2 linked regions of the Labilibaculum antarcticum genome follow. The protein of the gene in region 1 interacts with the protein of each later gene in a pairwise test. Links are inferred from orthologs where the notes say so. Each region holds a gene or a part of one and is shown in the gene's direction. Other genes may lie near its edges.

Region 1 (5,188 bases):
GGATATATTCCTCGCCCGGGAGGAGATAAAATTGGAAGAAGACGTTTGGATACTCACTTTTTAGGATTTCAAAAACTGGGCGCAAAGTTCAATTTTAATCCTGGTGAAAATTTTTACCGTGTTGAGGCCAGTGAGCTAAAAGGATGCTATATGTTACTTGATGAAGCATCGGTTACAGGAACTGCGAACATTATTATGGCCGCAGTTATGGCCAAAGGAACAACAACACTCTACAATGCAGCCTGCGAACCTTACATACAACAATTGTGTAGGATGTTGATATCGATGGGTGCAAAAATAAGTGGTATTGGCTCTAATCTATTATCGATTGAAGGAGTTAAATCCCTATCGGGATGTGAGCACCGAGTTCTTCCAGACATGATTGAAATAGGAAGTTTTATTGGGCTTGCAGTAATGACTAAATCAGAAATTACCATAAAAGATGTCGCCTACCATGAATTGGGTATGATTCCCGATGCATTTAAACGTATGGGTGTAAAAATGGAATTAAGAGGTGATGATATTTATATTCCAAAGCAAGAAAATTATCAAATTGAAACCTTCATCGACGGATCTATTCTAACCGTTGCAGATGCTCCCTGGCCAGGACTAACTCCTGATTTACTCAGTGTTTTTCTTGTATTAGCAACTCAAGCTAAAGGAAGTGTGCTTATCCATCAAAAAATGTTTGAAAGTCGTTTGTTCTTTACGGATAAACTAATTGATATGGGAGCTCAAATTATTCTTTGTGATCCACATAGAGCTACAGTTATTGGTTTAAATCAAGAGCAGGGTTTACGGCCAACCACAATGGTTTCTCCGGATATTAGAGCCGGTGTTGCACTTTTAATAGCAGCACTTTCTGCGGATGGGAAAAGTATAATTCACAACATAGATCAAATCGACCGAGGGTACGAAAACATTGACCTTCGCTTGAATGCAATTGGCGCTAACATCAAAAGAATCAGTAATTAACTATTTATTAACATTTTAAGTAAGGATATCTAATTACTTTAGACAAATAGAAATTCTTAGTAATAGTTAAATTTTTGTAATATGAAAAATATAAAATTAAGCTTGATATTATTCTCTTTTCTTTTTTCATTATCCTTTTTTGCAGGAGCTTCAAATCCTGCTGATGGAAAAGACGTGAAAGAAGGTTATGAAATAGGAGACAGACTGCCAGATATTAAGGCAAAGTCGATTGCAGGAAACGATATTAAGTTAAGCTCATTGGAAGGCAAATTGGTTTTAGTTGATTTTTGGGCTTCGTGGTGTCCTCCTTGTCGTGCAGAAAACCCAAGAATAGTAAATGCCTACAATAAATTTAAAAACGTAAATTTTAAAAATGGAAAAGGGTTTACCATTTATAGTTTTTCACTCGACACCAAACAAGCAAACTGGAAAGCAGCAATTGCTAAAGATAAACTCAATTGGGATTATCACGTAAGTGAATTAAAGGGATGGAAATCTCCAACTTCGAATAAATTTGGCATCAGTTCTATCCCATCCAATTTCTTAATTGATGGCAATGGAATTATTTTAGCTAAAAACCTTAGAGGTGAGAAATTAGAATTAATTCTTCAGCACTACGAAAAAAAGTAATTGTTCGAAATATGTATTTAAACCACTCCTGATTGGGAGTGGTTTTCTCAATCCTGATAATTCTTTAAAAACTGCTTAATCTCTTCTACACAGAAGCCTTTACTTTCAATCCATTCAATAGCTTTATCATCCCGACTAAATACATGTGTACTTAAATTTGTATCCCTTAAATAAAAAGCAAAGAGATACGCTTTTACAATTTGCCCAAACTTGGGGTTAACGATAACCGCATTATATTTAAACTTTAATTGATAGGTGAGTTTTCGAATTGCATTATTTATTATTCGAGCAATTGCAGGTGACGATATAATTAAATCGCTCAGATCGCAGATAGACGCCAAATCTTTGTACGAATACTCTTCTAACATTTGATCAATCGCATCAGAGAAAAAATTAGCCGCCTCCTCATTTTGCATTCCAACAACTTTAAGATACGCTACATTAGAGTATACTCGAATGGAAAAATCATCATTATCAATTGCAATTTTCATCCCCGTAAATTTTAGGTTATAATAGCATACTTGTTCAACAAGATTAAAACTAAATATAAGATTTACAGAAGAATATCCAACAATTTATTTGAATCATGCCACATTTCAAGGTATAGCAATCGAAGCTTACGACAAAGGCTTGTCTATAAATAAATACATCATTAATAGGGCATCCTCATTTTCCAAAAAAAGATAAAACTGAAAAACTTACCATTACAACTTCTATCTTTGTGCCAATTTGTCGGGAGACAGTACATTGGCAGACTATTTGTAAATTAGTACCCTGTTATAAAAAGCGAACGCTAAAAAATCATTGAAAAATGACAAAAGATAAGAACAAATCAAAAAAAGAAAAATTGGAAGAAAAAGATATTGAAACTACTGAAAACCAAACAGTAGAAGAAACTTGTAAAAAGGAAGAACCAGAGGCTAACGAAACTGCCGACAGTGAACAAAACCAGAAATCTCCAGAGGAAAAAGAGGTTGATGAATTGGAAGAATTAGGAATCAAACTTCAGGAAATGAATGACAAGTATGTACGTTTGTCAGCTGAATTTGACAACTATCGCAAAAGAACTCTAAAGGAAAAAATGGAGTTGACAAAATCAGCTGGAGAAAAAATTCTCATTAACGTTCTTCCTGTGATGGATAACTTCGAACGCGCTTTACAATCAATTGATGCAACAAAAGATGTTGACGCAATTAAAGAAGGTGTCCATTTGATTTATGGCAATTTCAAAGAATTTATTACTCAAAATGGAGTGAAAGAAATTGAAGCTGTGAATCAAGCTTTTGATACTGACATCCACGAAGCGATAACAAAAATACCTGCTCCAACCAAGAAGATGAAAGGTAAAGTTGTTGACTGTGTTGAGAAAGGTTATTTCCTTCACGACAAGGTAATTCGTTTTGCCAAAGTTGTTGTTGGAGAATAAAGAATTCAAAATCTAAGCTGAAAAAAAGATGTCGAAAAGAGATTATTATGAAGTGTTGGGAGTTGCCAAGTCAGCCTCGGAGACCGAAATAAAAAAAGCATACCGTAAAAAAGCAATACAGTATCACCCTGATAAAAATCCGGATGACAAGCAAGCTGAAGAGAACTTTAAAGAAGCAGCAGAGGCATACGAAGTATTGAGTAACCCAGAAAAACGTCAGCGATTCGATCAATATGGTCATGCTGGAATGAGCGGCTCTGCAGGAGGTGGTTACAGTGGTGGCGGAATGAACATGGAGGATATCTTTTCTCATTTTGGTGACATCTTTGGTGGTGGTGGTTTTGGCGGCGGTTTTGGCGGTGGCGGCGGACGTAGCTCGAGAAGAGTAAATCGCGGCAGCAACCTTAGAGTTAAGGTTAAGCTAACATTGCAAGAAATTTCGGAAGGCGTTGAAAAGAAAATAAAGGTAAAAAAGCATATTGAGTGTAAATCCTGTAATGGATCAGGAGCAAAAGACGGATCATCTTTCTCCTCTTGCTCAACTTGTCATGGTTCTGGTCAGATAACCCGTATTCAGAATACGATTCTGGGTCAGATGCAAACAGCTTCCACCTGTCCTTCCTGCGGTGGCGAAGGGAAAATTATCACAAATAAATGTACCAGTTGTTCGGGAGAAGGAACTGTTCAGGACGAAGAGGTAATTACCATTAATATACCTGCCGGAGTAGCCGAAGGAATGCAACTGTCGGTTAGCGGAAGAGGTAATGCTGCCCGTCGCGGTGGAGTAAATGGTGATTTATTGATTCTTGTTCATGAGGAAGAACATCCGGAATTAATTCGTGATGAAAATGATCTTTTATACAATTTATTCGTTAGCATTCCTGATTCAATTTTAGGTACTGCTGTTGAAATTCCTACCATCCAAAATAAGGTAAAAGTGAAAATTGATGCAGGAACTCAATCTGGAAAAATTCTTCGTTTAAGAGGAAAAGGTTTACCTGATATTAACGGATATGGCAGAGGAGATTTACTGGTGAAAATTAATATTTGGGTGCCAAACAATGTATCGAAAGATGAAAAGAAAATCTTAGAGAAATTACAGACATCTGAAAGCTTTACACCTAATCCTACAGCTCAGGAAAAAAGCTTCTTCAAAAAAGTGAAGAACTTCTTCGACTAAGAAGACAAGATTATAGAATCTATACAGAAAGAGATCATCCATACCGGGTGATCTCTTTTTGCATCTGTCTAAACAGCCAATCAGGAGACCAAATTCCTGAACAAAACAGCAAATTACCCACTTCAAGTTGCGGGCATCCTGTTTTGAGAGTGCGATGCCCCTCTTGCCAAAGCAAGCATTCAACATGTTAAAGCATTCTTTCTATCCTGTAAGGCAAACTTCCTTACCCATGCAGGAAATTTACCCGAAATAACAGCAAGTTTCCGGTCCAAACAGGCAAGTTTCTCCGAATCAGAAGCATGATTCCCACTCGGCCAGGGGATATTCCCTTCGCCATAGGCAAGCTGCTGTATTAAAGAGGCACGTATCCCTTAAAAAGCGAGGATGATCCTTAATAAACAGGGAATTTCCTATCCACAGAAGGAAACCTATGAGTTAAATACAAATGATTCTGATTCATCGAAATATTCATGTGCTCTGTTTAAAGAAATCGATTATAAATTTACATCGTACGAAACCAAATTAAAAACAGGTTCAATCTACTTTACATCGATTTTTTATGTTGAGATTCTTAAAATTGATTACTTTAGTTTTTAGTTGAAATTTTAGTGTCACCAAACAAAATTATACATGGCATTTTTCGAAGCAAAAGACATAGTTAAACAATACGCAGGACACAAAGCTTTAAATAAAGTGAGTATCTCTGTTCCCAAAGGAAGTATATTTGGTCTCCTTGGCCCAAATGGGGCAGGTAAAACCACCCTAATCAGAATAATAAACCAAATAACTGGTCCTGATTCTGGTGAAATTTTCTTTGATGGAAAACCATTAATTCCAAACGATACTGCCCGCATTGGATATCTTCCAGAAGAAAGAGGTTTGTATAAAAAAATGAAGATTGGAGAACAGGCTGTTTACCTGGCTCAGCTGAAAGGGATGGGACAAAAGGAAGCGACTAAAAAATTAAAAGTTTGGTT
Region 2 (4,087 bases), 1.9 Mb from region 1 along the record:
GAAAAATCTATTACGATTTACTGGCCCGAAAAGAAGAATTATTTGCTCAGGATATCGCCTTGGTTCGAGTGGAACAATTGTATCCCTTTCCTGAGAAACAGATTGATCAAGTTTTGAATCGATATCCAAATGCCCTTCTTCATTTGTGGGTTCAGGAAGAACCTGAAAACATGGGAGCCTGGCAATTTGTCAACTACCAGTTTAAAAACAAGGATGTTAAACTGGTTCCTGTTGCACGCCAATCTAGTGGCAGTCCGGCAACCGGATTGAATAAGATTCATTTGGCAGGACAAAACGAAATTATAAACAAGGTATTTCGAAAATGCAATTGCGATCGAAAACTGAAATATTGCGGATTGCAATGTGTGGAAGGCAGTTCTCATGCAGACATCCTGCTTCAGCACGAATATTTTGCAGAGAAAAAAAGTAAGTTAATCATGTAAACCAAAAGACCCAAATACAAAGTATCAAGACAAGTAGCAGGTTTAGTGACTTTTACCCGATGATAAAACAATAATACAATAAAGATGATCGAAATTAAAATACCTAGTCCCGGAGAATCCATTTCCGAAGTAGAAATAGCCAACTGGTTTGTTGCAGAGGGTGACATTGTTGAAAAGGATCAGGAAATTGCAGAAGTTGAATCGGATAAAGCGACTCTGACTCTTATTGCTGATGAAGGTGGTAAAATTCAGATCATGGCGCAGGAAGGCGATACGGTTGCTGTTGGATCGGTTGCCTGCAAAATTGACACCAGTTTTGCAGGAGAAGCATCTGCTTCCTCTGCTCCTAAAGAAGCCAAAAAAGAAGTTCCTGCTGAAAAGACTGCACCTGTAGTTGCATCCGAATCAAAAACCAAAAATTCGGAAACATACAAGGATGTTAAAATTTCTCCTGTTGCGAAAAAATTGATGGAAGAAAATCACCTTTCGGTTGATGATGTTATTGCAGGCATTCAACGATTGTCGAAAAAAGACATTCAGGCGGTAGTTGACAATTCAGGAAATCAACCGGTAATTCCAACTCAAAACACAAGCATTTCAAGAGAAGTCAAACGCACAAAAATGACTAATCTTCGGAAGAAGTTGGCCGCTCGTTTGGTTTCTGTAAAGAATGAAACTGCCATGCTAACTACTTTTAATGAAGTAGACATGACTGCGGTAATGGCATTGCGAAGCAAGTATCAAAAGAAATTTGTAGAAACTCACGATATTAAGCTGGGCTTTATGTCCTTCTTTACCAAAGCGGCTTCGGAGGCTTTAAAGCTTCACCCGTCGGTAAATTCGATGATGGATGGTGAGGAGATTGTATCTCCTGAATACACCGATATTGCTATCGCGGTGCAAACACCAAAAGGATTGATGGTTCCGGTAATCCGAAACATCGAAACCTTAGGTTTGGCAGATATCGAAAAGGAATTAATGAGATTGGCCAACAAAGCCCGTACGGGTAAAATCAGTTTGGATGAAATGACTGGCGGAACTTTTACCATTACCAATGGTGGTGTGTTTGGCTCTCTATTGAGTACTCCAATTATCAATCCTCCACAATCGGGCATTTTGGGCATGCACAATATTGTTGAGCGACCCATTGCTGTAAACGGCAAGGTAGAAATTCGCCCAATGATGTACATCGCTCTATCCTACGATCATCGTGTGATTGATGGTAAGGATTCAGTTGGTTTCTTAGTTAAGATGAAGGAAATGATTGAAAATCCACAAAAAATGCTGTTCGGAGGAAAAGATCCGGATTCATTATTGCTGGGGATATAATCTCCCGATTTGAATCTTTCATTGCATAACAAAATACAAACCGGAAGTTAATACAGCTTCCGGTTTGCATTTTGAAAAAAAGTGCTCCCCCCATCCTAATTCTATCAGAAATTGAACACGCTTTCTAAAATAGCATTCAGTCTTGGGATAATTGTATCAACTTACTTTTAATAACAGAACAAATAATGTTTAAATCATTAAGGAATATTGACAAGAAAGGTTACAAACCACAACATGGAGCCTTGGATATATTCAAATACATTGGTCCCGGGCTATTGGTGACCGTCGGATTTATCGATCCGGGCAACTGGGCTTCGAACCTTGCTGCAGGAGCAGACTATGGTTATGCATTATTATGGATGGTAAGTCTTTCTACCATCATGTTGATATTTCTGCAACACAATGTAGCGCATTTGGGCATTGCTACAGGACTTTGTCTTTCGGAGGCTACCATGATTTACATTAAACCTGTCTATTCAAAATTGATTCTTTCATCGGCTATGCTGGCTTCTATTTCAACCTCGCTGGCCGAAATACTGGGAGGAGCTATCGGCTTAAATATGCTGTTTGATTTACCCATAAGAGCCGGAGCTTTGCTGGTCACCATATTCGTTATGATTATGCTGTATACCAATGCATACCGAATGATTGAGAAATGGATTATCGCATTTGTATCGGTGATTGGTTTGTCGTTTTTTTATGAACTATCGCTGGTAGATATTGATTGGAACAGTGCCATGACAGGATGGGTAACTCCAAGCTTCCCTCAAGGTTCGATGCTTGTAATTATGAGTGTATTGGGAGCTGTTGTAATGCCTCACAACTTGTTTCTTCATTCGGAAATTATTCAAAGCCGGCAATGGAATCTGAAAGATGAGAAAATCATAAAAAAGCAATTGAAATTTGAGTTTCTGGATACCTTCGTATCAATGATTATAGGCTGGGCAATAAACAGTGCCATGATTTTATTGGCGGCCGCCACCTTCTTTAAAACGAAAACTCCGGTTACGCAACTCGAACAGGCAAATCATTTATTGGCGCCTCTTTTGGGTGAACATGCCGCAGTTGTTTTTGCAGTAGCTCTTTTATTTGCCGGATTGGCCTCCACCATTACTTCAGGAATGGCTGCAGGATCGATATTTGCAGGGATGTTTAAAGAGCCCTATGATATTAAAGACAATCATTCCCGATTGGGCGTTGCCATTTCTTTGCTGGTTGCATTGGCAATTATCTATTTTATATCCAATCCTTTTCAGGGATTGATTATTTCGCAAATGATATTGAGTATTCAATTGCCATTTACAATTTTTGCGCAGGTGTACCTAACCTCTTCGTCGAAAGTAATGGGCAAATACAAAAACTCAACCCTGTCGAAAATTACTCTTTATGCCATGGGAGGAATCATCACAATACTGAATATTGCTCTTTTCGTCAGCTTTCTGTAAATACAATACACTAACAGGGATTAAAACTGCCCTTAGGTTTCTGCCATAAAAAAGACCTGTCAGGTTTTAAAAACCTGACAGGTCTATATACTTAAATTTACCTAAAAGGAACTTCTGATTTTCTAATCTTTACGTAATTCTCATTTTTCTCATCTGATATATCATAACCTACCTTTTCCAAGATACATTCAATTAATTTTTTTGCCAGTTCCTTATCTGCACAAGGTCCAATAATTATCTCTTTTAGTGCTTCTTTTTCAAAGCTATGATCTATATATGGCTTTAGTATACCTTTATTTTCTTGATGTTTAACATCGCCATTTGACGCACATTTTACAATCCTCCACTCATTTTCGTATTCATAAGCAAAATGCTTTATAGAAGTGTATAATATCCCTAATAAAAAATCTGGGTCTTCATATGTAAAGCCATCAACAAAAGATATTTTTTCATATAAATCCTTAATAAACATACTCATATATGATTTAAAACTTTCTTTATCATAACTACACTTCACCCAACTTGCATTTAAATTAGCAATTGTTTCTTTTTTTATACCTATAGCTACTCCTCGACCATTATCGCCATAGGTATTCCACATTGGTAAATTATCATGATTTTCAGATAAAGAAGTTACATACGGCTTACCCGTAATAAGAGATCCAATATATTCAAACTTCTTACTATTCATGTATTTCAAAAGATCTTTTTTATCTGTTGGATCCATTATATTCACATAATCCTTTAACATTCCTTCCAGAATCCCACATGCGAATACATATTCTGTTTCATCATTCAAATACTCTACATGGGTTCCTCTTAATATTAAAGTCCCTTTTTCTTTCACATTATTCAATATGGATTGCAAAG

What was found. The genes of interacting proteins can lie anywhere in the genome.
Region 2: the proteins of ALGA_RS05965 (region 1) and ALGA_RS13620 interact in binary tests that used the Escherichia coli proteins (3 or more experiments, as listed by UniProt). The link is inferred for Labilibaculum antarcticum from one-to-one orthologs.

What each region holds. Positions count from the first base shown.
Region 1 is NZ_AP018042.1:1,559,432-1,564,619, forward strand. What follows is about bases 1,296-4,223. They hold ALGA_RS05965 (nucleotide exchange factor GrpE), read left to right. Parts: upstream 1,296-2,416; coding sequence 2,417-3,031; downstream 3,032-4,223. Other genes in these bases: ALGA_RS05955 (TlpA family protein disulfide reductase), read left to right, coding at 1,296-1,605; ALGA_RS05960 (hypothetical protein), read right to left, coding at 1,653-2,096; dnaJ (molecular chaperone DnaJ), read left to right, coding at 3,060-4,211. In the rest of the region: murA (UDP-N-acetylglucosamine 1-carboxyvinyltransferase), read left to right, coding at 1-975; more of ALGA_RS05955, read left to right, coding at 1,057-1,295; ALGA_RS05975 (hypothetical protein), read left to right, coding at 4,596-4,808; ALGA_RS05980 (ABC transporter ATP-binding protein), read left to right, coding at 4,842-5,188. UniProt on the Escherichia coli protein: Participates actively in the response to hyperosmotic and heat shock by preventing the aggregation of stress-denatured proteins, in association with DnaK and GrpE. It is the nucleotide exchange factor for DnaK and may function as a thermosensor.
Region 2 is NZ_AP018042.1:3,431,219-3,435,305, reverse strand. The notes cover bases 1,130-4,087. They hold ALGA_RS13620 (Nramp family divalent metal transporter), read left to right. Parts: upstream 1,130-1,957; coding sequence 1,958-3,217; downstream 3,218-4,087. Other genes in these bases: ALGA_RS13615 (DUF2971 domain-containing protein), read right to left, coding at 3,315-4,087; odhB (2-oxoglutarate dehydrogenase complex dihydrolipoyllysine-residue succinyltransferase), read left to right, coding at 1,130-1,772. In the rest of the region: ALGA_RS13630 (2-oxoglutarate dehydrogenase E1 component), read left to right, coding at 1-443; more of odhB, read left to right, coding at 528-1,129. UniProt on the Escherichia coli protein: H(+)-stimulated, divalent metal cation uptake system. Involved in manganese and iron uptake. Can also transport cadmium, cobalt, zinc and to a lesser extent nickel and copper. Involved in response to reactive oxygen.